3 regions of the Streptomyces sp. NPDC005728 genome follow, and region 1 is predicted to be linked to each of the others. Evidence: riboswitches for the same ligand, from Rfam matches in the RefSeq annotation. Region 1 holds a riboswitch; each other region holds the start of a gene.
The links. A riboswitch is a leader RNA that binds a small molecule or an ion and turns the genes downstream of it on or off. The one in region 1 is predicted to bind cobalamin.
Positions count from the first base shown of each region.

Region 2: it holds a riboswitch for cobalamin, as region 1 does, so the genes downstream of both, metE (5-methyltetrahydropteroyltriglutamate--homocysteine S-methyltransferase) here and ABZ471_RS12920 (ABC transporter substrate-binding protein) in region 1, are expected to answer to the same signal.
Region 3: it holds a riboswitch for cobalamin, as region 1 does, so the genes downstream of both, ABZ471_RS47460 (5-methyltetrahydropteroyltriglutamate--homocysteine S-methyltransferase) here and ABZ471_RS12920 (ABC transporter substrate-binding protein) in region 1, are expected to answer to the same signal.

Region 1 covers NZ_JBEXYL010000014.1:108,066-124,289, forward strand. Annotated here, with positions in the region: gene ABZ471_RS12905 (cytochrome P450) at 1-114, shown strand, start outside; gene ABZ471_RS12910 (ScbR family autoregulator-binding transcription factor) at 438-1,094, shown strand; gene ABZ471_RS12915 (S41 family peptidase) at 1,206-2,576, shown strand; cobalamin riboswitch at 2,598-2,733, shown strand; partial or broken gene ABZ471_RS12920 (ABC transporter substrate-binding protein) at 2,918-3,328, shown strand; gene ABZ471_RS12925 (FUSC family protein) at 3,341-5,635, opposite strand; gene ABZ471_RS12930 (cytochrome P450) at 5,642-6,583, opposite strand; gene ABZ471_RS12935 (RNA polymerase sigma-70 factor) at 6,925-7,848, opposite strand; gene ABZ471_RS12940 (DoxX family protein) at 7,905-8,264, opposite strand; gene ABZ471_RS12945 (glycerol-3-phosphate dehydrogenase/oxidase) at 8,341-9,924, opposite strand; gene ABZ471_RS12950 (TetR/AcrR family transcriptional regulator) at 9,921-10,520, opposite strand; gene ABZ471_RS12955 (FAD-binding oxidoreductase) at 10,604-12,196, shown strand; gene ABZ471_RS12960 (YegS/Rv2252/BmrU family lipid kinase) at 12,246-13,151, shown strand; partial or broken gene ABZ471_RS12965 (VOC family protein) at 13,423-13,683, opposite strand; partial or broken gene ABZ471_RS12970 (triacylglycerol lipase) at 14,425-14,802, opposite strand; gene ABZ471_RS12975 (aminoglycoside 3'-phosphotransferase/choline kinase family protein) at 14,976-15,899, shown strand; gene ABZ471_RS12980 (serine/threonine-protein kinase) at 15,992-16,224, opposite strand, start outside.
Region 2 covers NZ_JBEXYL010000191.1:34-7,196, forward strand. Annotated here, with positions in the region: partial or broken gene metE (5-methyltetrahydropteroyltriglutamate--homocysteine S-methyltransferase) at 1-1,503, opposite strand, end outside; cobalamin riboswitch at 1,656-1,872, opposite strand; gene ABZ471_RS46575 (helix-turn-helix domain-containing protein) at 2,031-3,065, opposite strand; gene ABZ471_RS46580 (alpha/beta hydrolase) at 3,183-4,079, shown strand; gene ABZ471_RS46585 (IclR family transcriptional regulator C-terminal domain-containing protein) at 4,126-4,566, opposite strand; partial or broken gene ABZ471_RS46590 (sugar phosphate isomerase/epimerase and 4-hydroxyphenylpyruvate domain-containing protein) at 4,477-4,875, shown strand; gene ABZ471_RS46595 (hypothetical protein) at 4,818-5,276, opposite strand; gene ABZ471_RS46600 (PAS domain-containing protein) at 5,369-6,019, shown strand; gene ABZ471_RS46605 (threo-3-hydroxy-L-aspartate ammonia-lyase) at 6,030-6,998, shown strand; gene ABZ471_RS46610 (hypothetical protein) at 7,089-7,163, shown strand, end outside.
Region 3 covers NZ_JBEXYL010000216.1:164-5,348, forward strand. Annotated here, with positions in the region: partial or broken gene ABZ471_RS47460 (5-methyltetrahydropteroyltriglutamate--homocysteine S-methyltransferase) at 1-1,264, opposite strand, end outside; cobalamin riboswitch at 1,417-1,637, opposite strand; gene ABZ471_RS47465 (3-hydroxybutyryl-CoA dehydrogenase) at 1,828-2,697, opposite strand; gene aceB (malate synthase A) at 2,694-4,292, opposite strand; partial or broken gene aceA (isocitrate lyase) at 4,375-5,185, opposite strand, start outside.

The sequences.
Region 1 (16,224 bases):
CTGTTCCCCGACGTGGAACTGGCCTGCCCGCCGGATGAGTTGGCCCCGCTGCCGACCTTCATGCTGAACGGGTACCGCTCGCTGCCCGTGGTGCTGCGTCCGTCGGCGTCCTGAGCGCACGGGCAGGTCTGCCCGCCGGAAGTCCGCTGCCCACGCCGGCAGCGGACTTCTGCGTGTCCGGGGAAGCCGTCGTGGTCACGTCCGTTCACCCGGGCCCCTCGCTGCGGACAGTCAAACCAGGTACGCGGTTTGCTTGTTGCACGGCAGGGTGGCGGACTGCCGCCCGGGCAGGGGAATTTGGGCAGCTCTCGGTGTTTTCCTCCTGGCGCCCCGTCAGGTCTTGCCGCATCGGACCACCCGGAAACATACTGAACACGCGGTTAGACGGGGGCCGAGGGGCGTGGGTTCTGTACCACGCCGGTCCAGGAGGATGCGTCATGGTCAAGCAGGTAAGGGCGGTTCGCACACGGGAGGCACTCCTCCGCGCGGCGGCGGAAGCCTTCGCACACCACGGATACGCCCGTGCGTCCCTGCCCGCGATCAGCAAGCGGGCCGGGGTGAGCGCCGGCGCCCTGCACTTCCACTTCCCGAGCAAGGACGCCCTGGCAGGCGAGATCGAGAGCACTGCGGCGCGCACGGTGGAGGAGCTGACCGCCCACTGCCGGAGCACGGGCGGCAGTGCGCTCGGGGTGCTGGTGGCCGCGATCCGCCGGCTGGTGGTCGCGTGCGCGACCGACCCGGTCGTGCGGGCCGGGTTCGCACTGAGCGGTGACCCCGCGCGGGACACCGGAACCGCCGTGCTGGACTCGTTGCACGGCTGGGTGCGCGATGTGGTCGGCCGGGCCCAGGAGCAGGGGGAGCTGACCGACGGCGTCTCGGCCGAGTGCGTGGCAGGGGCCGTGGTGGCCGCGACGGTCGGCTTCGAGGTACTGGGCAGCCGGGACCGGGACTGGTTGCCGATGGAGCACATGGTGGAGTTCTGGTCCTGCCTGCTGCCGCGGCTGGCGGCCGTGCCCGGCGGCGATCTCGCCGACGTGCTGGAGAACGGGGCGACGGGCGACCGGGACACCGAGAACAGCATGGCCGGTCTCTAGGACGCACCCGGGGGTTGTCCCGACCCCGGACGCACCGGTTCACCGGATGGCGCGGGCGCGTCGCCATCGGCGACGGTGGAGCTCCGCAAGCACGTATCGGAAGGACCCATCGTGCGCATCGTCACGGCCACCGTCGTCGCCCTCACCCTGACCGCGTCCGCCGGCCCGGCGGCAGGTGCCTCGCGGCCCGGCCCGCCGGGCACCGACGGCGTGTGGCGCATGGACGGCTACGGAACCGTTCTCACCCTCGGCGGAGGAGTCCTGCAGGAGTACCAGACCACATCCGTCGGGTGCGTCAAGGGCGACTCCTCGCGGCAGACGGGCCCCGGGACGTACACGACGACGGACGGCACCGTGCTGACCGTACGGATCGTGCACGACCGCGACCACGCCACCCTCGCCGCGGACAGTTCGGCGGGCCATCGGGGGCTCCGGCGGATCGCCGCGCTGCCGGCCGACTGCACCCGTGTCCTGTCCGACGATCCCCGTACCGCGTTCGACGTCTTCTGGCGGACCTTCGAGGAGAACTACCCCTTCTTCGCGGCGAAGGGCGTCGACTGGCACGCCGTGCGCGACCGGTACCGGCCGCAGGTGCACCAGGACACCACCAGGACGGAACTCTTCGACCTCTTCAGCCGGATGGTGCGTCCGCTGCACGACGCGCACGTCGGCATCAAGGACGGCGACCGCGTCTTCTCCTCGGTCCGGCCGGGCACCGAGATGCCGAGCGTGGAACTGGACGCCAGGGTCAAGAAGTTCGTCGTGGCCCGCGACCTCAAGGACGCGTCCCACCGCCAGGACTTCGCCCGGGGCCGGATCACCTACGCCGACCTGCCCGGCGACCAGGGCTATCTCCGCATCTCCGGCTTCGGGGGATACGCCGGCGAAGGCGCCCCGTACAGCGCCGAGCAGGCGGAACTCGACCGTGTGCTCAACACGGTCCTGACCCCCGGGCGGGGCGCACGCCTGAAAGGGCTGATCATCGATCTGCGCATCAACGGCGGCGGCTCCGACACCCTGGGCATCCGCATCGCCCGGCGCCTCACCGACACCGCCTACGTCGCGTACTCCAAGCGAGCCCGCAACGATCCGGCCGACCCGACCCGGCACACCCGCCCCGAGCCCGTGTCCGTCGTCCCGGCCGACGCGCCCCGCTACGCCGGCCCCGTCGCCGTCCTGACCGGCGGCTCGACGGTGAGCGCGGGCGAGACCTTCACCCAGGCCCTCCTGGACCGGCCCGGCCGGACCGTGCGCATCGGGCAGGCCACCCAGGGCGTCTTCTCCGACGTGCTGCTTCGTTATCTCCCCGACGGCATCCTCTTCGGCCTGCCGAACGAGGAGTTCCTGACCCGCACCGGACGCACCTTCGACGGCACGGGCATTCCGCCGCACCTGACCGAACCGGTCTTCACCGAGAAGGAGTTCACCAAGGGCCGCGACTCGGCCTTCGACCGGGCCGTGAACACCCTTCCGGCCGCCTGAGCAGCGACGGGACGCCGGCGAGCCAAGAGGGCTCTGTTAGGCTCCCCTTGCCTCCCGTGGGGGAAGTCCGGTGAGAGTCCGGCGCTGACCCGCAACGGTGTGCGCGAGAACGGTTGTTCCTCGCGCCAGCCCGATCGCCCGTGGGTGGTGCGACCCGTTGACTGCTCGCCGTGGACTGCGAGAGGGGACCCGCGGCCGGCACGGCCGTACAGGCTGTCTCCTGCCGTGACGTCCGCCAGGCGGCCCCAGGCGAAGGACCGCCCCGACCGTGCGCCGACGTTCCCACCCCAGCCGGACTCCCCTCGTGCCCGTGGTCCTCGGGCTGACCCTCCTGTTGCTCGTCCGACGTCGAGGCGAAGGCACCCAAGGGCGCCGGCCGGCCCACGGTCTTCCTCTACGACAGCGGCCAGGACCAGCCCTTCACCTCCGGCCGCTACGCCGCCCCGGACCAGATCATCGGCCGGGCCGGCGGCGTCAACGTCATGCACGACGTCGCCGACTCCTGGACCACGGTCGGCTGGGAGAGCATCGTCGAACGGAACCCGGACGTCATCGTGATCTGCGACTACGGCGACGTCGGCGCCGAGCAGAAGCGGAAGTTCCTGCTGTCGTACGCCCCCCTGCGCAACGTCTCCGCCGTCAGGCACCGGCGGATCTTCACCCTGGACTACGTCGACCTGGTCGAGAGCCCGCGCAACCCGTCGGCCGTCGCCCGGCTCGGCGCGTACCTGCGGACGGTGTCCGACCGGTGAGGACCGCCCGGGTCAACCCGACTCCTCGGGCCGGGCCGCGGCGGCCAGGCTCGGTTGCAGGCGCCGGGCCGCGTTGAGGTGGTCGACGGTCCAGATGATGCGTACCGCCGTGTCGGAGGCCCGGCCGTCGTCGTCGCGCAGGTCGCGGCGGACCGAGTCGACCAGGCTCGCCTCGGCCGCCGGACTGCTCGGCAGCGGATCCCGGACGGCGGAGCGACCGACCAGACTCAGCGCCAGATCCCGGTACCAGCCGGTCACATGGCCCGCGGTGTCGAGCAGCACCAGACGTGCCTCGGCACGTTCCGTTCCCGCGTGCCGCACGCCCGCGCGCTGCCACAGCCCGACCACCGCGTCCGCGGCGAGCCGCAGGCCGACGACGCCGGTGACCAGAGTGGTCAGGTCCGCCAAGGAGACCCGTTTCGCGCCGCGTTCGGCCAGGAAGCTGCGGACGGCGTCGTCGAGTCTGCGCGCCGCGGCCGCCGCCTCGCGCCCCTCCTCCAGCGGGGCGTCCGCCGCGGTGGGCCGGGCACCGCAGCGGCCCACCGCGTACTCGACGGCGCCGGCCAGATAGCGGGCGCTGCCGGTGTACGCCTCGGCCAGGGCCCGGTCCACGGCGGCCGCGGCGCCGCGCGGCCAGAAGAACAGCCCCACGAGCACGCTGACGGCACAGCCGATGCCGATGTCCTGGACCCGGAGCAGCACGATGTGCCAGTCGGGGTTCTGGCCGATGTTGAACAGGATCACCAGCGTGATGGTGAAGGCCGCCTGCCCGGCGGCGAACGACACGGCGGCCGGTGCGATGCCGGCGACGAGTACGGCGACGGGCAGCAGGAACCACAGCACGGTCCCGTGGTGGCCGATGAGCTGGAGCAGCCCGGCGCCGATGACGGATCCGACGAGGGTGCCGCCGAGCGCGCGAACCGCGCTCTGCCCGGTGCTGAGAGCGTTGGAGCGCAGCACGGACAGGGTGCCGAGGAGCACCCAGAACGAGTGCTGCACGCCCGTCAGCTCCGCCAGGGTGACCGCGATGCCCAGACCGGCCGCGCCTCGCAGACTGTTGTGCAGCCACACCGAGTTGGGCCGCAGGTGGGCCACGGCCCGCTCGTACGCCGAGGCCAGCGGCTCGGCCGGACCGCCGGGTTCGAGGCCGAGCAGCCGCTCCGGCCAGCTGCGCCGTTCCGCCGCTGCCGCCAGATCCACGTTGCCCGCGATCTGGAGTGTCGCGAAGGCCAGTTCCTGGGCGCGGAACGACAGGTCCAGCGTCTCGAGGAAAGCACGGGCTTCCGGCTGCGTGCTGCGAGCGGGCAGGTGCACCGGCAGCACGGTTGTGGCACCGCGCTCCATGCGGTCCATGGTCGCGCGCAGCCGCGCCGTCGCCGCGCGCAGCGCGTCGGGGGAGCCGCTCGGCGCGTCCAGCAGGTCGGCGGTCCGCTCCAGCACGGTGGCGGCCGCCTGCCGTACCGCACGGGCCGTGGGATCGCAGACCGGGTGGCCGTCCGGCGGGGGAGCACTGTCCGCCACGATCGTGCTGAGCCACGTCAGCTCGTCGACCAGCCGTACCAGGGCACGCGAGCCGGCGGACAGTCCGGTGGGCCGGTAGGGGGTTCCCTCGAACGCGGTGCGCAGGTCGGCGGTGGCGATCGCGGTCTCGTCGGCGTTCTCCCGGCACGCGCGGACGCTCGGCGCTTCGGCGCCGCCCGCCAGGCGGGACGCGTCGGTGCGCAGCTGTGCCGCGGCCGCACGGCACACCCGGGCGGCCGGCGCGTTCAGCGGGTCGGCGGCGGGGCGCGGCCACAGCAGCGAGACGGCGAGCAGGGCCACGGCCGAGGCGAGGCCCGCGCCGGCGAGCCGCTCGGGCAGCTGCGACAGCGGCGCCGGCGAGCTCACCGGCAGCACGAAGGCGAGCAGCAGTGCGGTCGACGCCCCGGCGAGCACGGAACTGACGACGCCCGAGAACAGCACGAGGAAGCCGACGGCGACCGTGGCGGCGACCGCGACCCAGCTCACCCGGGCCGCGACGGTGCCGAGGCAGATGAGCAGCAGCCAGGCTGCCGCCAGGCCCACATGGGCGCGCAGCCGCTGCACCATCGGTCCGGTGAACTCGACGAGCAGCAGCATGGAGAAGGAGGCGAACGCCGCGAAGGTCGCCATCGCCGGCGAGTGGAACACCTCACTGCACAGGGCGAACAGCGTGGGCATCACCACGGCCGTGCGCGCGGCCCTGCGGGTGGCGGCCAGCTCCGGGTCATGCGCTTTCAGCCACGCCGGGACCCTGACCGCCCGACCGATCCGAGGTGCTGCCCGCATCCTCCGCTACCAGGTGACCGGCAGTGTCCGCGGCCCCCGGATGAGCCCCTCGCGCTGGAACTCGACCTCGGCGGCGGGTACCGGGAGCCGGACACCGGGGAAGCGGTCCAGGACGGCCTGGATCATGACTTCGGCCTCCATACGGGCCATCAGGGCCGCCAGGCAGAAGTGGGGGCCGTGTCCGAAGGCGAGGTGCCCGGCGCCGTCCCGGCCGAAGTCCAGCACGTCGGGCGAGATCGCCTCGTCGCCGGTGATCTCCCCCGCCGCGGTGGCGCGCGCCAGCACGCCCGCGAGGTCGTCCCGGGGTTCGGCGCGGCGGCGCTGCAGGAGGTCGACGACGCGGCCGCGGGTCGTCTCGCGTGCCGTCCGATGGCGCTCGCTCCCGTCCGGCGCCTTGGACAGGAGCGTTTCGGAGTTGCCGGCCCTCTGGTGCCAGTCGTCCTCGTCCGCGCCGAGGAAGAAGCAGACGACCGCGATCGGGAACGGAGTGCGCAGATGCTCCATCAGATCGCCCGGAGGGCCGGCCTGCTCCAGGCCGTCGAACATCCGGTGGGCGGTGTGTTCCGCCGGCGGGCGCAGCCTCGCCATGCTCCGGGCGGTGAACGCCCGGGCCACGACCCTGCGCAGCCGGGTGTGCCGGGGCGGGTCGATGTACTGCAGGCCCGCCGACTGTGACGCCACCGCCTGCGGCGCCATGCCGGTCACCGAGATTCCGGCGACCTCCTCACGGGAGAAGCGCGGATCGGACGTGACGAAGCGGACGTTCTCGTAGCGGGTGACCAGCCTTGCGTGCCCGGAACCGTAGGGCAGGCTGATCCGGGTGACGGGTTCCTCGCGGAGGACCCGGTCGAGGAACGGATCCGGGTCCAGCGCCGGCAGGTCGTCGACGGGCCATGGCCTCACCTGCGGAGCAGGCGACGCGGACGCGGGGTCGAGGTCGAGGATCATGGCGCATCACTCCTGAATGTCCCGTTTCCCGAGCGTGGAGCCCGGACGGGCAGCCGCGTGTCGCCAGGTCCCGTGTTCCACACCGCCGAACCCGGAGGGAGATCCGTTCCCGAGCGAGTGCAGTGGCTGCCGCACGGTCACCCGTTCCAGCCGTGGCACCCCCTGGTTCCCGCCCGGCCGCGACTTCGGCCCGTGTCCGCGCCCGTCGTCTCCCTTGCCTCGCCCGGACGGCCGGAGCGGCCTGCCGTCCTCGGCCACGCTCTGTCCCTCCCCGTAGCGTGCCGCAGGCACCGTCGACCCGCACGCCGGAGACTTCCACGAGGTGCGGTCGGCTGGTGCGGTCATGGCAGGTGCCGGCGGGCCTGTCGGGCTTCGCGGTCGATCGCCCAGGCGTCCGCCACAGGGCCCAGATGCCTGAGCTTGTCGGGGTTGATCACCAGGCGGATCGTCCGGATCTGCCCGTCGAGCACATCGAGCGACAGGGTGTGGAGCACCTTTCCGTCCCGGTCACGGACGATCGCGCCCGGCTGGCCGTTGACCTCGTGCGGTTCGAACGTCACGTCGATCCGGGCCAGCGAGGGGAAGGCGGCGGCAAGCAGCCGGGCCACGTTGTCGGCGCCGATGACGGCCCTGGCCAGCTGCGGGGCCTTGCCGCCGCCGTCGCCGACCATCGACACGTCGGCCGCGAGGAGTTCCTGCAGACCGGCGACGTCGCCTTCGCGGAGGGCGTCGAAGAACCGGGAGGCCAGTTCCTCCCGCTCGGTGCGGTCCGCTTCGAAACGGGGCCGTTCGGCGGCCATATGGCGGCGCGCCCGCACCGCGAGCTGGCGGCACGCCGCCTCCGAGCGCCCCACGGCCGACGCGACCTCGGGGAAGCCGAAGGCGAACACCTCCCGCAGGACGAAGACCGCCCGCTCGAGCGGGCTGAGCCGCTCGAGCAGCAGCAGGGCCGCCATCGACACCGAGTCGGCCAGCTCCGCCGACCGCGCCGGATCCTCGTAGGGGTCGCTGAGCAGCGGCTCGGGGATCCAGTGTCCGACGTACTCCTCGCGCCGGACGCGGGCCGAGCGCAGTACGTCGATCGAGATCCGGGTCACCGTAGCCGAGAGGAAGGCCTTGGCCGACCTGGGCTGTGTCGGGGAGGCCTCGAAGCGCAGCCAGGTGTCCTGTACGGCGTCCTCGGCCTCGCTGACGCTGCCGAGGATCCGGTAGGCGATGGAGAACAGCAGCGGCCGCAGCTCCTGGAACTCCTCGGTCCGGCTCATGTCGGCTCCACCGAAATCCCCCTGGGGCGGCAGCAGGTCCGCGCCCAGCCCCTCCATCACCAGCCCCACGCGATGAATGCCGCAAGCACGAGATAGATCAAGTTCAGCGCCACGAACGCGGATTCGCCGCGGCGGGCGTGGGTGATCATCGCACCTGCCATCAGCAAGAGCCAGCAGACGGCGGTCACCGGGACCAGAGTCGGTGCGACACCGAGCGCGGCGGGCAGGCTCAGGCCCGCCCCGGCCAGGAGTTCGAGGACGCCGAGGGTCTTGACGAAGCCGGCGCCGGTGTCACCGGTCCATCCGCCACCGTGGGCCGCTGCCAGCTTCTCCCTTGGCACGAAGGTCTTGCTGATGCCGCCGGCCAGGGCTACCGCGGTCAGCAGTCCGGCACTGATCCACAGCGCGAGGTGCATCGTCCACTCCTTGATCGAGGATTGCCTGCACCTCGTAGGACGAGACAGCAACCTCGCCTGTGACATCCCCGCGGAGTCAGTGACGCTCCGCCGTCGCCCACGCCAACGCATCCCCGGCGATCGCGAGCGCCTGGGCGCGGTCCTCGGGGACGAGGCCGATGCGGGTGCGCCGGTCCAGGAGGTCCGCCGCGTCGAGGGCGCCCTCGTGCCGGGCGGCCCACACGAGTTCGGCCCGGGTCACCGGATGTCCCGGCAGGACCGGCTCGGCCAGGGCCGGGTCACGCTCCGCCAGGGCGTGGACGGCCGGGGCCTCGGTGCCGTAGCGGCGGACCAGACGCAGCGGGGCCGGCAGGGCGCGCAGCTGTTCGGGTGCGGTGGCACCGACCAGCGGCAGCGTGGCGGTGGGGGAGGGGCGCGAGGGCAGGCCACGGACCTCGATCGCGGCGTCCACGGCGTCCTGCGCCATCCGGCGGTAGGTGGTGAGCTTGCCGCCGACGACGGTGGTCACGCCGTCGGGCGAGGTGAGCACCGCGTGCCGGCGTGAGATGTCGGAGGTGCGGGCCGGGGCGTCACCCGGGTCGTCGTGCCCGGTGGTGTCCAGCAGCGGGCGCAGCCCGGCGAAGGCGCCGACGACCTCGTCCCGCCGCACCGGCGTGTCCAGTACGGTCCCGAGCACGTCCAGCAGGAAGCCGATGTCGGTCTCGGGCACCTGAGGCACGTCCGGGACGGCGCCGTCGACCGGCTCGTCGGTGAGACCGACGTAGACCCGGCCGTCCCCCTGCGGCAGGACCAGGACGAACCGGTTGGTCTCGCCGGGGATCGGGATGTGCAGGCCGGCCGGCAGACTGCCGAGCCGCTCCGAGCGCAGCACCAGGTGGGTGCCGCGCGAGGGCCGGATCCGTATGCCGTCGACGAGGTCGCCCGCCCACACTCCGGTGGCGTTGATCACGGCGCGGGCGCGGATCTCGCCCTCCTCGCCGGTGAGTTCGTCGCGGACGCGCGCGCCGGTCCCGGTCGTCTCCAGCACCCTGACCCGGGTCAGCACCCGTGCGCCGTGCGCGGCGGCCGTCCTCCCCAGGGCGGTCACCAGCCGGGCGTCGTCGGTGACCCGGCCGTCCCAGGACAGCAGTCCACCGCGCAGCCCGGCCGCGCGCACCGACGGCGCCAGATGCCTGGCTTCGGTCCCCGACAGCCGGCGCGGGGCGGGCAGGACCTGCCGCGGGGTCCGCGCGGCCAGGCGCAGCATGTCACCGGCCCGGAACCCGGCCCAGGCCAGCGAGGCCTGGGCCCGCGACACCAGCGGGGTCAGCGGCAGCACGAACGGCTGGGCGGCCACCAGGTGCGGGGCGGTGCGGGTCATCAGCACCCCGCGTTCGACCGCGCTCTCGTGGGCGACGTCGAACTGCGCGGAGGCCAGATAGCGCAGTCCGCCGTGGATGAGCTTGGAGCTCCAGCGGGAGGTGCCGAAGGCCAGGTCGTGGGCGTCGACCGCGACGACGTCCAGTCCGCGGGCGGCCGCGTCCAGGGCGGCCCCGGCTCCCGTGGCGCCGAGCCCGACGACCAGGACGTCGGCCACCCTGCCGTCCGTCGCCTCGGCCAGTTCCCGGGTGCGCCGCCCGGCGCTGAGGGACGAGCCTCGTACGGCCTCGATGTGGCTCATGGCGTCAGGGTCCTCTCCAGAAGGGTGCGCAATTCGTCCAGGAAGGCCGGGGAGTCGAGCTCCTGGTCGTCCTCGTCGGTCATCGTGCGCAGGGACAGGGTGAAGGACTGCACGATCAGCAGCAGGGCCCGGGCCTGCCGTTCGGTGTGGGCGGTGCGCACCGATCCGTCCGCGTGGCCCTCGCGCAGCGCGCCGGCCAGCAGTGCCAGCAGCGCCTCCTGGCTCGCCCCGCGCCGGTCGAGCACGTAGGGGAGCAGCAGTTCGGGGTCGACGTCGACGATCTTGCGGAAGAGGGGGTGGGCGCGGAAGGCCTCCACCCCTGCCACCAGCCCTGTCACCATCCGGGTGCGCGTGTCCGTGCCGGGCGCGGCCTCCGGTATGGCGCGCGTGGCCACGTCGATCCACTCACGGGTCATCAGATCGCCCACCAGTGTGCGCAGGTCGGGCCAGCGCCGGTACAGCGTCATCCGGGAGACACCGGCGCGGCGGGCCACGTCGGCGAGGGTGGTGCGGCGGACCCCGACGGCCAGTACGCAGTCGCGCACCGCGTCGAGCACGTGATCATTGTCCGAACCGTTGTGACGAATAGGCGTCATGTGTCACAGTGTAACGCCCCGGGGGCCGGGCGGAGACGCCGCCGCGCGAACCGAGCACACCGACCTGTGAGGACGACCCTTCGATGGACATGCTGTGGAACGGCTGGGGCGACCCGGCCAAGGCGGCACCGCTGCCCGACACGGTGACCGGACTGCTGCGCGACCTGCTCGGCGTCAAACCGCGCACCACGCCCGCGCTCGCCCTGCAGGACATCGACCTGCCGGACACCACGGCCGGCCCTGCGGCTCTGGAGGCGCTCGCCGAGGCCGTCGGCGGCGCGGACCATGTCCGCACGGACACCGAGAGCCGCATCCGGCACACCCGCGGCAAGTCCACCCCCGACCTGCTGCGCCTGCGCGCCGGCGACCTCTCCGAGGTGCCGCAGGCCGTGGTCCTGCCCGCCTCCCACGACGAGGTCCTCGCCGTCCTGCGGGCCTGCGCCGGGCACGGTCTGGCCGTCGTCCCCTTCGGCGGCGGCACCTCCGTCGTCGGTGGACTCGCCCCCGAGCGGCGCGCCTTCGTCGCCCTGGACCTGCGCCGCATGAACGGCCTGCTCGACCTGGACCCGGTCTCCCGCACCGCCGTGCTCCAGCCCGGCCTGCGCGCCCCCGAGGCCGAAGCCCTGCTCGCCGAACAGGGCTTCACCCTGGGCCACTTCCCGCAGTCCTTCGAGTGGGCCACCATCGGAGGCTTCGCCGCCGCCCGCTCCAGCGGACAGGCCTCCGCCGGATACGGCCGCTTCGACGAGATGGTGCTCGGCCTCACCCTCGCCACTCCCGAGGGGACCGTCGAGGCGGGCCGCGCCCCCCGCTCCGCCGCAGGACCCGACCTGCGCCAGCTGATCCTCGGCTCCGAGGGCGCCTTCGGCGTCATCACCTCCGTCCTCGCACGGATCCGCCCGCTGCCCGAGGTGCGCCTCTACGAGGGCTGGCGGTTCGCCTCCTTCGAGGAGGGAGCAGCGGCCCTGCGCCGGCTCGCCCAGGACGGACCCCGGCCGACCGTGCTGCGCCTGTCCGACGAGACCGAGACGCTCATCGGCCTCGCGCAGCCCGACGCCATCGGCGCCGGCCTGGCGCAGAGCGGCGCCGGATGCACGGCCATCACCGGCTACGAGGGCACGGCCGAGGACACGGCTCAGCGCCGCGATCAGGCGGCGGCCGTCCTGCGGGCCGCCGGCGGCACCCTGCTCGGCGCCGAGCAGGGCGAACGCTGGGCCCACGGCCGCTACTCCGCGCCCTACCTGCGCGACGCCCTGCTCGACGCGGGAGCCTTCGCCGAGACACTGGAGACCGCCGCCTTCTGGTCCCGCGTCCCCGATCTGTACGCCGCGGTCCGCACCGCCCTCACCGACACCCTCACCCAGGCCGGCACCCCGCCCCTGGTGATGTGCCACATCTCGCACGTGTACGAGAACGGCGCCTCGCTGTACTTCACCGTCGTCAGCGCCCAGGGCGAGGAGCCCGTCGCACACTGGACGCACGCCAAGCACGCCGCCAACGACGCCGTCCTCGCCGCCGGCGGAACCATCACCCACCACCACGGGGTGGGCACCGACCACCGAGACTGGTATGTCAGGGAGGCCGGAGAGCTGGGCATCGAGGCCCTGCGCGCCGTCAAGCGCCGCCTGGACCCCGAGGGCCTCCTCAACCCCGGCGTCCTGCTGCCCACCGACTGACCCACCCGCCCGTCCCCGCTCCTTCCGTCACCGCCCGGAGGCACACCCGATGCGACAGTTCACCGCCGTCGTCAACCCGACCGCGGGCGACTCGACCGGGGCGGCGTCGCTGCTCCATCTGGCACGCCTGCTCCGCGAAGCCGGCGCCGAGCTGGAGACGGAGTACAGCCACAGCCTCGCCCACGCCCAGGACATCGCCCGGCAGGCCGGGGAGCGCGGCCGGGTGGTCCTGGCGGTCGGCGGGGACGGTATGGCCGGCGGCATCGGCGGAGCGCTCAGTGGCACCGGCGCCGTCCTGGGCCTCGTACCCGCCGGCCGCGGCAACGACTTCGCCCGGGCCCTGGACCTCCCCGCCGACCCCGCCGAACTCGCCGACATCCTGCTCCACGCCGAGCCCCGGCACGTCGACACCATCGAGGTGGAGTCGGCCGTGCACCACCGCACCGTGGTCCTCGGCAGCGTCTACGCCGGCGTCGACGCACTGGCCAACCTGCACGCGAACCACGCCCGGCTGCTGCGCGGGGCCGCCTCCTACTACGCGGGCGGCCTGCGGGCGGTGGCCACCTGGCGGCCCGCCGACTACCGGGTCACCGTCGACGGCGAGGAACACGCCCACCGCGGCTACACCGTCGTGGCCGCCAACTCCCCCTACTACGGCTCCGGCCGGCTCATCGCCCCCGGCGCGCGGGTCGACGACGGACTGCTCGACGTCGTCATGATCCGCGAGGCGCCGCGCCGGCTGTTCTTCGCCATGATGAACGAGCTGAAGACGGGCGCCCACGTCCACCGCCCCGAGGTGCGGGTCCTGCGGGGCAAGGAACTCCGCATCGAGGCCTCCCGCCCCGTCCCCTACGGAGCCGACGGCGAGGTGGAGGCCACCCTGCCGGTGACGGTCCGGGTCAGGCCCGCCGACCTGCCCGTACTCTGCCCGCCGGCCACCGCTGACCGACCCTGACCGCTCAGCGGTCGCACGAGAGCGCCGGCAGTTCGGCGAAGGTGTCGCCCGGGTGGAGCAGGTCGTCGTAGGAGCCCGGGCCTCACCGGACTTCGACTGATCACTTCAGGCGGCGAGTTGAGCGTTGCGGTTGGCGAACGAGCTGATCTCGCCCCCCTGCGCGCAAGCTCTCGCCGCCCGAATCGGCCGAGATGCCGCAGCGCAACCCACCCGGGGCCATGGCGCATGAGCAGACAGGGCTCACGTGTCGGGGTGTCGTCAAGGCTCCGCGTCAGGACCGGGCGAGGATGCAGAACTCGTGGCCCTCCGGGTCGGCCAGGCACTTCCACGGGACGTCGCCCTGGCCGAGGTCGAGGTCGGTGGCGCCGAGGGCCCGCAGCCGGGTCACCTCCGCCTCTTGATCGTCACGGGGGTACCGCAGCAGGTCCAGATGGACACGGTCCGGCACGGTCTTCACGCCGGTGCGGAGGAACTCGAGATACGGGCCGACACCCTTGCCGGAGCGCAGCACCGCATGTTCGTCGGTCACCTCGTCATCCGCAGGTACCGCCGCCGAACAGAGATCAACTCGCTTCGGGCCGTCATTGCGTACCGGCGAGGAAGGGGCGGAGGACGTCCAGCAGGGCTTCGAAGCGGTCCAGGGGATGATGTGGCCGCAGTCCTCCAGGACGAGGGCTTCCAAGTCGTCGGCGAGAGGCCGGAGTTGGCGATCGAGGGCGCGGCCCACCAGGTGGGCGCCGATCGCCGTCGCAGGGACCGTCACCCGGGCCGAGCCGGCGGCCGCCCGAATCTGCCGGGCGCTCGACCGCAGCGCCCGGTACGGCCCCAAGGCGCTGCGCAGCACCCCGCTCCGGGCGTAGGTCCGGGCGATCGCGGCGCGCAGATCCGCCCGTACCCCGCGCCCGGGCGTCCCGCGGTCGAGGAACCAACCGATGTACGGCACCTCGTGGCCCGCGAGTACGGACCAGGACGAGGAGCGGTGCCGGCTGCCCAGGAAGGCCCGGACCTGCTGGGAGACCTTGTCGTCGGTGAGCAGGTCGTTGTGGGCCAGGCAGCCCGCCGGGTGGTTCTCGGCCCCGTTCAGCAGCACGCTGTCGTCCGGGTCGACGATCTCGTCGCAGTTCGACCACCACGTGCCGTAGCGCACGTCGCCGGGTGTCTCGTCGCCCTGGGCCAGCTGGGTCTGCACGTACGACCCGGGCGTCATGTCCCGGCACGCCTGGGACCACAGCGCGCAGGCCCAGGCGATACCGGTTCCGTGGTTAGGTCCGCCCAGCGACACCCAGTGGTCCACGGTCGCGGTGCCGCCTCCGTACTTGACGTACCAACGGGTGACGAGGCTGCCGAAGGAGTGGGCCACGATGTCGACCTTCCGGGCACCGGTCCGGGCCCGGACCTGCTCGACGTACGCGGCGAACCGGCCGGCGAGGGTCTCGTTGACGGACTGACTGGTGTCGTACCCCCAGGCGAACACGTCCCCTTCGCCGTATCCGGAGGCGAGCAGATCGGCTCGGAAGGATCCCCAGACGCCGGGGTCCGCGTTGTAGCCGTGCACGAGGATGACCGGTGTGACCCCGCTGTCCGCCTCCTGCCCCCGAACGGCCGCCGAGGCGGGTGCCGCCGAGCCGAACAGCAGAGCGATGGCGCACATCAGGACTCGTGCACGGGCATGCAGGCGTTCCACGGGGCCTCCTGGCGGCTCGTCAGCTTCGCAGTGGCCACATGGTGAAGCCCCGGGCGGAAAATGAACATCCCTCACGTTCCATCCGTCAGGGCCGTGGAACTCCGTTGTCTCCCTGCACCCGGTGACCTACGGTTCCGATCATGCTGCCATCGGTGGAAACGGACGTGGAATGGGACGCGGTCGTCCCCGACGAGACGGTGATGCGCCCCGGAGTGGAGGACCTCTGTGCACGACTTGGTCTCGCCCGCGCACCGCTGACTCGTTTCCAGGACGGGTCGCAGCCGGTCTACGCGGTGGGTGACGACCACGTTCTCAAACTGTTCCCCGGCGCCGTCGCCCAGGACGGTGTCGCCGAGGGCCGCGTCCTCACCCATGTCCAGGGACGGCTTCCGGTACCGACACCGCAGGTGCGCGATTTCGGCCCGTACGAGAACGGCTGGCAGTACGTCCTGATGTCCCGGCTCCCCGGCGAGAACCTGGCCCGTGCCTGGGACCTCGTGCCGCGGAGCGAGCGTGAACGGCTCGTCACCGAGGTCGGCGAGACCCTGGCGGTGCTGCACTCGCTCGACCCCGATCCCCTCGGGGACGTCCTCGGCCCCGGGGACTGGGGCGCCTTCATGGACCGCCAGGGCGCCGGTGCCGTGGAACAGCAGCGCGCCCGCGGACTGCCGGACGCCTGGCTGGAGCAGATCCCGGACTTCCTCGGCTCGGTCCCGCTGCCGCGCGCCCCGCACCCTTCCCTGCTGCATACCGAGGTCATGCAGCAGCACTTCCTGGTCGATCCCGACGGGTGGCGCCTGACCGGGCTCTTCGACTTCGAACCGGCCATGATCGGTGACCGCGCGTACGATTTCGTGGGCGTCGGCCTGTTCGTCACCCGTGGTGATCCGGAATTGCTGGCTCGTCTGGCCGGCGCGTACGGCCACACCTTCGAGCCGTCGGAACTGCTCGCGTACACGTTGCTGCACGTGTACAGCAACCTCCCCTGGTACATGCGGGAAGTGCGTGTGCCCGCAGAGTCAACGCTGCCTGCGCTCGCGGAGGCGTGGTTCGGCACGGCGTGACGCAGGTCCGCCGCACCGGCGCGCCGCCTCCCGTGCCGTCCCTGGAACCGGACGGCCGAACCGCTTCGGCGTCCATGCCGGTGTCGCCGTAGTCACCTGGAGCCGGACGGCGTGGGGCTCGTGGCCGAGGGCGAGGAGGGGGTGTCGTCGGGGGAGTTCAGGGTGGCGCCGACCACTGCCGCGGCCGCGAACAGCAGGACTCCCGCACCGCCCAGTGCCGCTTTCGTGGCCCGGCCGGCGCGTGTCTGCGTTCGGGATGGTGCGGCCCGTCTGTCGGTGGTGCGGCGAGGGGGCGAGGGGGGCGTGGCCGGCGGCTGCTCCTCGT
Region 2 (7,163 bases), on a different contig from region 1:
TTCGGGCTCGCCGTGCACCAGGACGTCGATCCCGGTCTTCTCCTGGAAGGAGATGACCTCCTGGATCTCGGCCTTGATGCGCTCCTCGTAACCGGCGGCGTCGATCCGGCCGGCGCGCAGGTCGGCGCGTGCGGTGCGCAGTTCGCCGGTCTGCGGGAAGGAGCCGATGGTCGTCGTCGGCAGCAGCGGCAGCTGCAGGTGTGCGCGCTGGGCCGCGTACCGCTCGGGGTACGGCTGGGAGCGGCGGGCGTCCGCTTCGGTGACGGCGGCGGCGCGGGCGCGGACGGCCGGGTCGTGGGTGATGGGGGAGCCGGCGCGGGAGGCCAGGTCGGCTCGGTTGGCGGACAGTTCGGCGGCGATGGCGTCCGGGCCACGGGTGAGTCCGCGGGCCAGGGTGACGATCTCGGCGGTCTTCTGCCGGGCGAAGGCGAGCCAGCGCCGGATCTGCGGCTCGATGTCCCGCTCCGCCGAGGCGTCGAGGGGGACGTGCAGGAGGGAGCAGGAGGCCGAGACGTCCACCCGATCGGCCAGGCCGAGCAGGGTGCCGAGCGTGGCCAGGGACTTCTCCAGGTCGTTGACCCAGACGTTGCGGCCGTTGACGACACCGGCGACCAGGCGCTTGCCGGGCAGCCCGCCGACGGCCGCGAGGGCGTCCAGGTTGGCGGCGGCCGCCTCGGTGAAGTCCAGCGCGAGTCCGTCCACCGGTGCCTTGGCCAGCACCGGCAGGGCCTCGCCGAGCGGCCCGAAGTAGGAGGCGACCAGCAGCCTGGGCCGGTCGCTGCGGGCACCGAGATCGCGGTAGGCGCGGGCCGCTGCGTTCAGCTCGGCCGGGCTGCGGTCCTGGACCAGGGCGGGCTCGTCCAGCTGGACCCACTCGGCACCTGCCGCGCGCAGGTCGGCGAGGACCTCGGCGTACACCGGAAGCAGCCGGTCGAGGAGGGTGAGCGGGTCGAAGCCGGCGGCCACGCCCGGCGCGGGCTTGGCGAGCAGCAGGTAGGTGACAGGGCCCACGAGAACGGGCCGGGCCTTGAGTCCCAGGGCGAGGGCCTCCTTGAGTTCCGCGACCTGCTTCGAGGCGTCGGCCGCGAACACCGTCTCCGGGCCCAGCTCCGGGACCAGGTAGTGGTAGTTGGTGTCGAACCACTTGGTCATCTCCAGCGGCGCCGCGTCCTGGGTGCCGCGGGCCATCGCGAAGTATCCGGCCAGCGGGTCGGCGGCCACGGCGTCCCGGTGGCGTGCGGGGATCGCGCCGACCATGACGGTGGTGTCGAGCACGTGGTCGTAGTACGAGAAGTCGCCGGTCGGCACTTCGTCGATGCCGGCGTCCGCCAGCTGCCGCCAGTGGGTGCGGCGCAGTTCGGCGGCGGTGGCGCGCAGGGTGTCGGCGGTGACGCGGCCCTTCCAGTGGCCCTCGATCGCCTTCTTCAGTTCGCGGCTCTGTCCCTGACGGGGGTAGCCGTACACGGTGGACCGTGCTGCCGCGGCTGCGGACTTGATGGTCACGGAGATCTCCTTCGCGAGATGAATCCCTGAGATCCCGGGGACGGGACGAGAGCGCGAAGGGGTGACGCACCGGACGGCAGCGGCCAGGCGCCGTCCGTTCGGTGTGTACGCCGACCCGCCCTCGAGGTCACCGGGATGTCCGCGCACGAGTGCTTCATACGCGGGCAGTTGGCAGGTCTTCGGACTCGCGGGCACGTCCTCACCGAGGACACCTACTGGCCGTCGCTTCCCAGGCCCTCCCGGACCCAGTGCGTATGACGGCGGTCGTTCCCGCTCACCGCTGCGGGGCAGTCCCGGATTTCCACCGGGTTCCCTCTTACGACGCATCCCGCCTGGCGGACGGGGCGAACCAGCTGCAGGAGCAAGCCTAAAGGGTGACGCGCACTGCCGGGGCGCCACCCCCTGCATTCGGTCCGTCCCCCGGGCCTCAGGGTCGGTCGTGGACGTGGAAACCCCGGCCGGTCTCGCGGGCCAGCAGTCGGGTGTTGCCGGTTCGGAGGAGCCCAGAAGTGTTGGGCGGGCCCTTCTCAGTCGTTGAGCAGCCGCCATGCGGTGAGGGCGAGTCTTGCCCGCATCAGCCCGGTGGGTTCGGTGAGTTCGATGTCCAGGACCTTTCCGATCTGCTCGAGTCGGCGGGCGACGCTGCTGTGGTGCAGGTGAAGGAGATCGGCTGCCCGTCGTAGGGAGCCGGCGGCGCAGTAGGTGTCCAGCGTCTCCAGGTCTGCGGGGTTGCCCGCCATTCGGGCGATGGCAGCCACGTCGGCGTTGTCTCGTACGGTGTCCTGGGATACCTGGGCGAGCAGCGTCAACGCCCCCAAGTCGTCGTAGTGGACGACCGGTTGGCGTGGGGTGGTGAAGCGGAGGGCGGTACGGGCCTCCCGCCAGGACCGATCGGGGCTTTCGGCGGCGCCGATGCCCGCGCGTACGCCTGCCGGGAACCGGTCCTGGTCCACTGTGGCCGCCAGGACGACACCCACGTCGGCGAGGGATGCCGCCTTCACCGGGCGGCCCGGGCAGAGCAGGGCGCCGATCTGGTCGAGCGGAAGCCGCGACCGTACGGCGACGACGTGGAGCGGCAGGCCGGCGGCGAAACCCAGGAGCCGTAGCGCCCTGACCCGGGCCGCCTCGTCGCTGTCGGAGCTGATCGCCAGTTCGACGAGGGCGGGGTCGGCCATGGTGGTGCGGGCCGGGCCGTACCGCTCGACGACCGCCGCGGCGGCGATGGCGAGCCGGTCCAGGAGCACTTCGTCGAGCGGATTGTGTGGGCCTGGGCGTTCCAGCCACACCGTGCCGATCTCCTCCTCGTCGAGGGTGATCGGCGCGGTGGTGGACGCGGGTGACGGCGGGGCGGACGCTTGCCTTCCGTCGGGTGCGACACGGATCACCTGTCCGGTGCCGTGGAGTCGGACCCCGGCCACGCACTCGGCCAGGCCCGCCGAGGCCCGGGCGAGCGCCGGGAGATCCACCCGCCGGCGCATGAGCGTGTCGTAGAACGCGACGATGCGGATCGCGCCGTCGACGTACGGGTCCAGTCCTGACAGCCGTACGGCCAGTGCCTCCATGACAGGAGGTTAGGGTCCCATGACCGGGAGGAGAAGCGCCGATCGGTGCGTGATCCGGGCGGGACGCCCGACAGTTGGCGGGTGATCTCCGGGGCGGCGCCGGTCAGGATGTCCGGCATGGATCCCGAACTCGAAGCATTCATCCCCTTGCTCCCCCGTACCGATCTGACCGACCCGGTCGCCTACCGAAAGATCTACGCCGAGCTCGCCGCCGCGCGGCCGGCGCCGGACACCGCGGGACTGGAGGTCGAGGACCGCACGGTGCCCGCCGATCCGGACGTGCCGGTGCGGGTGTACCGCCCGCGCCAGGCGCAAGGTGCCGTCGTCTGGCTGCACGGCGGCGGATGGGTCGTCGGTGACCTGGACACAGAGCAGCACTGGGCTGCGCCGATAGCCCACCTCTCCGGTGCGGTCGTGATCACCGTCGACTACCGCCTGGCGCCCGAGCACCGGTTCCCCGCCGCCCTGGACGACGTCTACGCCGTCCTGACCTGGACGCACGAACACGCGGCCGAACTCGGCATCGACCCGGACCGGATCGCGGTCGGAGGCCACAGCGCCGGCGCGAACCTCGCGACCGCAGTGGCGTTGCGGGCCCGCGACCAGCTGGGCCCGCCGATCCGCTTCCAACTGCTCAACGAAGCCATCCTCGACGACCGCCAACAGACATGGTCGGCACGGAACTTCACCGACACGCCCTGGAACACGCGTGCCGTACGCGCCGCGGCGTTGGGCCACTACCTGGGCTCCCAGCCCGCCACGCCGTACGCCGCTCCGGCGCGTGCCGACGACCTGTCCGGTCTGCCACCGGCCTACATCGCCACCGCGGAGTTCGACCCGAACCGCGACGAAGGCATCGACTACGCGCTGCGCCTGCTGCAGGCGGGCGTGTCGGTCGAGCTGCGCCAGTGGCCGGGCACCTTCCACGGGTCACTGGCGATCCAGACCGCCGACGTCTCGCAGCGGCAACTCGCCGAACTGGGCGCCGTCCTGCGCCGTGCCCTCACCGAGTGAAGTTGCGTCTCCCTTCACGAGGTGGGCGCGGTCTACACCCGTCCGTTCAGGCCTCGCTGCCCAGCGGGTGACGGAAGCCCTGGTCGGAGATGAGCCGGGCACCCTGGGTGAGTTCTGCGGCGAAGCGCTCCACGGCCTCGTACGGGAAGCGGTGGCTGGGGCCGCTGAGGGAGAGGGACGCGACGACCGGGCCGCCGCGGCCGGTCACGGGCACCGCCACGGCGGTCGGCCCCTCGTCCCACTCGCCGCTGCCGACGGCGTAGCCCCGCTCGGTCGCCTCCGCCGCCCAGGTCCGCAGCTGTGCGGCATGCCCCTCACCCTGGGGCGAGGCGGCGGCCACCCGGTGCAGGAGTGCCTCGGAGACGTCACGCAGCAGGACCTTCGAGGAGGCGCCGGCCGCGCCCTGTCCGCTGCGGCCGACGGACCGCGCCTGGTCCGCAACCTCGCCCCGAGCCCGACGGACGAAGCCGGCACCCGCGCCCAGCACGTGGCCTTCGCCGTGGACGACCTCGTCGCGGCGGTGCGCGGCTTCCACGCGGCGGGCGCCGACCTGCTGCGCGTCCCCGCCAATTACCACGACGACCTGCGGGCACGGTACGAATTCCCCGAGGGCGAGGTCGAGACATACCGCGAACTCGGCATCCTCTACGACCGGGACGAGCAGGGCGGCGAGTTCCGGCACTGGTACACGGAGACGGTCGGCCACGTCTTCTTCGAGTTCGTGCAGCGCACCGGCGGCTACCGCGGATACGGCGCCGCGAACGCCCCCATCCGGCTGGCCGCCCAGCGGAGGTAGTCCGCCGGACGGTGGGAGGCGCCGGCAGCCAGGAGAACCGCTGCCGAGGCGGCGCGCCGGGCGAGCGGTACGAGGGTGACGGCGAGCTCGCCCACCAGCCTGGCCAGGGCGAAGGCGGTCAAGCCCCGGCTCTCGTTGCCGCTGTCGGCCCGTGCGCCGATCAGCTGCGGCAACCACGTGCTCACCACGTGTACGAGGTGCAGGCCGCAGAACGAGGCCGGCCGCGGTAGAGAGGTCGCCTCATACGCCGGGGCAGACGTTCCGGTCGGCGACGGCCTCGGTTTGCTCCCGCTCGCCGCGCGGAACGTGGTCCAGCCACCCATGGAGCCCGCGTCGGCCGAGGTCAGGCCCAGAACGGAGTCGTCGAGCATGTGCGGCACGATGGCGCCCCTGGACGGCACGGCAGCGATCGTTTAGCCTCATTATCCAGAGTTGGAAAAATAGTCGAGATCAAAACGGTCGAGATCAATGGACGTCTGCGGGGGAGATCGCCATGGACCACGTCAGAGGCACCGCTGCGGCCACCGCGGACGAGCACCTCATCGGCGAAGCGGAGAAGATCGCCGTCGCCCTGGGCCGGATGTTCCCGGGCCTGTGCGAAGTGGTGCTGCACGACCTGCGCGACCCGCAGCACGCGATCCGGGCGATCGAGAACAACCTCTCCGGCCGCCGGGCCGGCGACTCCGCAACCGAGCTGGGGCTGGCCCGCATCGCTGACCCGCAGTACCCCAGCGTCATCCAGAACTACCCCAACCGGTTCCCCGACGGCCGCCCGGCGAAGAGCACGTCGATCGGCATCAAGAACAGCGCCGGCGAGTACATCGCGGCCCTGTGTCTGAACCTGGACGTCTCGGTGCTCTCGCCGGTCACACTCGCCCTGGCCAACCTCGTCGCCACCGACACCGAGCAGGGTGAGCAGGCACTGGAGACACTGCGGGACCGCAACGCCCGCGAGCTGCGCCAGACGGTCGAGACGCTCGCCGCCGAACGCGGCGGCACCCCGAGATCGCTGGGCCGGGAGGCCAAGAGGACGCTCGTCCGGCAGCTCCACACTGACGGTTACTTCGACTCCCGTGATGCGGCCCAGGCCATCGCCGACCTGCTCGGGGTGTCCCGGGCGACCGTCTACAACTACACCAAGTGAAGGGCCCCTCATGACTGCCGCTTCGCCCGTCACGTTCGACGACGTCCGTGAGGCCGCCGCGCGCCTCAAGGGCATCGCCCACCGCACCCCCGTACTCACCTCCCGCACGCTCGACTCACTCGTCGGCGCCGAGGTGTTCATCAAGTGCGAGAACTTCCAGCGGATCGGCGCCTTCAAGATCCGCGGCGCCTACAATGCGGCCGCCCAGCTCGCCCCCGAGCAACTGGCCAAGGGCATCGCCGCCTACTCCTCCGGAAACCACGCCCAGGCCACCGCCCTGGCCGCACGCGAACTGGGCACCAGCGCCGTCATCCTCATGCCCGAGGACGCCCCCCGCTCCAAGAGGGAGGCGACCGCGGGATACGGGGCGCAGATCGTGACGTACGACCGCTACACCCAGGACCGCACCGCCCTCGGCGAGGCGCTGGCCGAGGACCGCGGCCTGGTCCTGATCCCGCCCTACGACCACCCCCATGTCATCGCCGGCCAGGGCACCGCCGCCCTGGAACTCCTCGAGGACACCGGGGAACTCGACGCGCTCCTCGTGCCCGTCGGCGGCGGCGGCCTGATCGCCGGCAGTGCCACCGCCGCCAAGGCCCTGCACCCCGGCATCCGGATGATCGGCGTGGAGCCCGAAGCGGGCGACGACACGAAGCGCTCCCTGGAGAGCGGCGAGCGGGTCACCATCCCCGTGCCCCGCACCATCGCCGACGGCCAGGCGATCTCCACCCCCGGCGAGATCACCTTCGGCATCAACCAGCGTCTGGTCGACGCCGTCGCCCTTGTCAGCGACGAGGAGATCGTCCGCGCCATGAGGTTCGCCTTCGAGCGTCTGAAGATCGTCCTCGAACCCAGTGGCGCCACCGGCCTGGCCGCCCTCCTGGCCGGACGCGTCGAGGACCTTCCGCCCCGGATCGGCGTCATCGCCTCGGGCGGCAACATCGACGCCGAGCGGTTCAGCCGGCTCATCGGCGGCTGACCCGCAGCTCGGAGCCCGTACCCGGCCGTCCCGGAGGCGGTCGGGCACCCCGCCCGGACACGGCCTCTGCGACCCGGGACAATCTTCGCCATGACCGAAGGCACGGACGACGCCGGGAGCCGCCTGGACAGGATCGAGCGGCTGCTGGCGAGCGGTGAGCGCGAT
Region 3 (5,185 bases), on a different contig from region 1:
ACCGGCGCGTGTCGGCCTGGGTGACGGCGGCGGCGCGGGATCGCACGGCCGGGTCGTGGGTGATGGGGGAGCCGGCGCGGGAGGCCAGGTCGGCGCGGTTGGCGGCGAGTTCGGCGGTGATCGTGTCGGTGCCCTGGGCGAGGCCCTTGGCGAGGGTGACGATCTCCCGCGTCTTCTGCTGCGCGAAGGCCAGCCAGCGCAGGATCTGCGGCTCGATGTCCCGCTCCGCCGAGGCGTCGAGGGGGACGTGCAGGAGGGAGCAGGAGGCCGCGACGTCGACCCGGTCGGCCAGGCCCAGCAGGGTGCCGAGAGTGGCGAGCGACGCCGACAGGTCGTTGACCCAGATGTTGCGGCCGTTGACGACACCGGCGACCAGGCGCTTGCCGGGCAGTCCGCCGACGGCGGCCAGGGCCTCCAGATTGCCGGCCGCGGACTCGGTGAAGTCGATGGCGAGGCCCTCGATCGGCGCCTTGGCCAGCACGGGCAGGGCCTCGCCGAGCCGGTCGAAGTACGAGGCGACGAGCAGCTTGGGCCGGTCGGTGAGGGCACCGAGGCCGCGGTAGGCGCGCTCGGCGGCGTTCAGCTCGGCCGGGGTGCGGTCCTGGACGAGGGCTGGCTCGTCCAGCTGGATCCACTCCGCGCCGGCTGCGCGCAGGTCGGCCAGGATCTCCGCGTACACCGGCAGCAGGCGGTCCAGGAGAGTGAGCGGGTCGAAGTCCGCGGCCACGCCGGGTGCGGGCTTGGCGAGCAGCAGGTACGTGACGGGGCCGACCAGGACGGGACGGGCGGTCAGGCCCAGGGCGAGGGCCTCCTTCAGCTCCGTGACCTGCTTGCCGGAGTCGGCGGTGAAGACGGTGTCGGGGCCCAGCTCGGGCACCAGATAGTGGTAGTTGGTGTCGAACCACTTGGTCATCTCCAGCGGCGCGACGTCCTGGGTGCCGCGGGCCATGGCGAAGTAGCCGGCCAGGGCGTCGGCCTCGACGGCGGCGCGGTGGCGGTCGGGGACCGCGCCGAGAGCGACGGTGGTGTCCAGGACGTGGTCGTAGGAGGAGAAGTCACCGGTCGGCACCTCGTGGATGCCGGCATCGGCGAGCTGCTGCCAGTTGGCGGCGCGCAGTTCGGCGGCGGTGGAGCGGAGGGCGTCGGCGCTCACGCGGCCCTTCCAGTAACCCTCGATCGCCTTCTTCAGTTCCCGGTTCGGGCCCTGGCGAGGGTAGCCGTACAAGGTGGCCCGTGCTGCCGCGGCTGCGGACTTGGTGGTCACGGAGATCTCCTTCGCGAGATGAATCCCTGAGATCCCGGGGACGGGACGAGAGCGCGAAGGGTTGACGCACCGGACGGCAGCGGCCAGGAGCCGTCCGTTCGGTGTGTACGCCGACCCGCCCTCGAGGTCACCGGGATGTCCGCGCACGAGTGGTTCGCACGCGGGCAGGTGGCAGGTCTTCGGACTCGCGGGCACGTCTCGTCGTACGAGACACCTACTGGCCGTCGCTTCCCAAGCCCGGTACCTCGGGCCCAGTGCGAATGACGGCGGTCGTTCCCGCTCACCGCTGCGGGGCAGTCCCGGATTCCCACCGGGTTCCCTCTTACGACATCCCGCCTGGCGGACGGGACGAACCAGCTGCACGGATCAGCTTACGGGGTGGCGCCTCGGAGGGGTGCAGGACATCCGTCATCCGGATGGTGAGGTGGGACACCCGGTGGCCCGGGCACGCGACAGGGCGGGAAGCGCCGCACATGCGCTTCCCGCCCTTCCCCTGTGACGCCGTCCGGGACCCTCACCCCGGCGGCGGGTGCGGGCCCCTCAGCCCGCGCTGTACCAGGTCCTCAGCCCTGGTCGTAGGTGTGGAACCCCCGTCCGGCCTTGCGCCCGAGCAGTCCCGCCTCCACCATCCGCTGGAGCAGCGGGGGAGGGGCGTACAGGGGTTCCTTGAACTCGTCGTAGAGCGACTCCGCGATCGAAGCGACGGTGTCCAGGCCGATCAGGTCGGCGAGTTTCAGCGGGCCCATGGGGTGGGCGCAGCCGAGTTCCATCCCGGTGTCGATATCGGCGGCCGAGGCGAATCCGGACTCGGCCATGCGGACTGCCGAGAGGAGATACGGGATCAGCAGGGCGTTGACGACAAAGCCCGCCCGGTCGTGGGAGTGGATCACTGTTTTGCCCAGCGTCCGGGTCGCGAAGTCCTCGACGGCGGTGATCGTCGACGGCGACGTGTGCAGGGACGTCACGACCTCCACCAGGGGCAGCACAGGGACCGGGTTGAAGAAGTGCAGTCCCACGACCCGGTCGGCGCGGCCGGTCGACATGCCGAGGCGCATCACCGGAAGGGAGGAGGTGTTGGTGGTCAGCACGGCTTCCGGGTCCTCGACGATCTTGTCGAGGGCGGCGAACACCTCGGTCTTGGCGTCCGGGTTCTCCACGACGGCCTCGACGACGAGTTGGCGGTCGGCCAGGTCCTCCAGGCTGCCGGTGAACACCATGCGGGCGAACGCGTCCCGCGCGGCGGCCTGTTCCAGCTTGCCCCGTCGTACCGCGCGCTCCAGCGATGCCGCCACTCGGTCCCGGGCGGCGCGGGCCGCGACGGCGTCCACCTCGCAGACCACGGTGTCCAGGCCGGCCCGCGCGCACACCTCGGCGATTCCGGCGCCCATCTGACCGCCGCCGACTACGCCGACCCGCCGGATGTCACGGCTCATGCCCCCGCCTCCGACCGCCGCACGAGGTGCCGGGTGTAGGCGTCCGGGGTGAAGAACTGCGGCAACTCGCCCGTCAGCGCGGTCCGTTCGAAGAGGTCTCGGATCTCGTCGACCGGCGCCCACGGGTACTCGGCGCCGAGTGCGACGACCTCGTCGTCGAGCAGCCGCAGGACCGTCTCGCGGTCGATCACCCGGTGCCGCAGCCACTGCCAGACCTGGACGCGGGCGATCTCGGCGGTGGCCGCGTCCTCCATGAGGCCGTAAAGGGCGACCGCGCCCTGCCCGCGCAACCAGGCGGCGAAGTAGCGCAGCGCGACGGCGATGTTGGTGCGCACGCCCTCGGGGGACGGCGGCCCGCTGATCCGTCGCACCGACAGCAGGTCCGCCGCCGTCACCTCCACGTCGTCCCGGGTGCGGTCGAGCTGGTGCGGCCGTTCGCCGAGAACGCTGTCGAAGACCTCGCTGCAGACGGGGACGAGGCCGGGGTGGGCGACCCAGGAGCCGTCGAACCCGTCTTCGGCCTCCCGTTCCTTGTCCAGCCGGACCTTGGCGAGCGAGGCCTCGTTCGCCGCCGGGTCCTTGCCGGGCACCTGTGCGGCCATGCCGCCGATGGCGTGGGCGTCGCGCCGGTGGCAGGTGCGCACGAGCAGTTCGGTGTAGGCGCGCATGAAGGGGGCGGTCATCGTGACCTTGGCACGGTCGGGCAGCAGGAAGTCGGTACGGTGGCCGAAGGTCTTGATGAGGCTGAACAGGTAGTCCCAGCGGCCTGCGTTGAGACCGGCGCTGTGCTCGCGCAGCTCGTAGAGGATCTCCTCCATCTCGAACGCGGCGGTGATCGTCTCGATGAGCACGGTGGCGCGGATCGTGCCCCGGGGGATGCCGAGGAGTTCCTGGGCGGTGACGAAGACGTCGTTCCACAGGCGGGCCTCGTAGCGGTTCTCCAGCTTCGGGAGGTAGAAGTACGGGCCGTACCCGGCGTCGATCTGACGCTGCGCGCAGTGGAAGAAGTACAGGCCGAAGTCGACGAGCGCGGCGGGCACCGGACGGCCGTCGAACTCCAGGTGCTCCTCGTCCAGGTGCCAGCCGCGCGGGCGGACCATGATGGTGGCGAGCTTTTCCCGGTCCGCGAGGCGGTACTCCTTGCCCTCGTCGGTCGTGAAGTCGATGCGCCGCTCGATGGCGTCGAGCAGGTTGAGCTGCCCGCCGATCACGTTGTCCCAGAGAGGGGCGGTGGCGTCCTCGAAGTCGGCCATCCACACCCGGGCACCGGAGTTGAGGGCGTTGACCGTCATACGGCGGTCCGGCGGGCCGGTGATCTCCACGCGGCGGTCGGTCAGGCCCGGGGCGGGCGGTGCGACGCGCCAGGACAGGTCGGAGCGCACGGCGGAGGTCACCATGGGGAAGTCGAGCGGGGAGCCCGATGCCAGTCGCAGGACCTGCCGGCGGCGCTCCTTGAGGAGTTCCCGGCGACGCTCCCCGAAAGCGGCGGCCAGCCGGCCGACGAAGTCCAGAGCGGCGGGCGTGAGGATCTCGTCGTGCCGGTGGCCGGCGGCGGCGAGGACGCGGACATGGTGAGTCAGTGCGGTGGTGGACATCGGCTTCTCCTGAGCGGTGGGAGCGGAGGGGGGACGGGGACGGTCGCCCGGCCCCTCCGCTCGGTCAGTGTGGCCTGGTGGCCTAGTGGAACTGCTCTTCCTCGGTGGAGCCGGCCAGCGCGGTGGTGGAGGAGGCGGGGTTGACGGCGGTGGAGACGAGGTCGAAGTAGCCGGTGCCGACCTCCCGCTGGTGCTTGACGGCCGTGAAGCCGTGGGCCTGCGCGGCGAACTCCTTCTCCTGCAGGTCGACGTAGGCGGTCATGCCGTGCTCGGCGTAGCCGCGGGCGAGGTCGAACATGCCGTGGTTGAGGGAGTGGAAACCGGCCAGCGTGATGAATTGGAACTTGTAGCCCATCGCCCCGAGTTCACGCTGGAACTTGGCGATCTGGTCGTCGTCCAGCGCCGCCTTCCAGTTGAAGGACGGCGAGCAGTTGTAGGCGAGCATCTGGTCCGGGTACTGCGCGTGGATCGCCTCGGCGAACTCGCGGGCCTGAGCCAGGTCGGGCGTACCGGTCTCGACCCAGATCAGGTCGGCGTACGGGGCGTAGGCCAGGCCGCGGGCGATGACCGGGGCCATGCCGCCCCGCACCCGGTAGAAGCCCTCGGCGGTGCGCTCGCCGGTGACGAACTCGGCGTCGCGCTCGTCGACGTCGCTGGTCAGCAGGTTGGCGGCGAGGGCGTCGGTACGGGCGATGATGACGGTGGGCGTGTCGGCGATGTCGGCGGCGAGCCGGGCCGCGTTCAGGGTGCGGATGTGCTGCGAGGTCGGCACCAGGACCTTGCCGCCGAGGTGGCCGCACTTCTTCTCAGAGGCGAGCTGATCCTCGTAGTGGATGCCGGCCGCGCCCGCCGCGATCATCCCCTTGGTCAGCTCGAAGGCGTTCAGCGGGCCG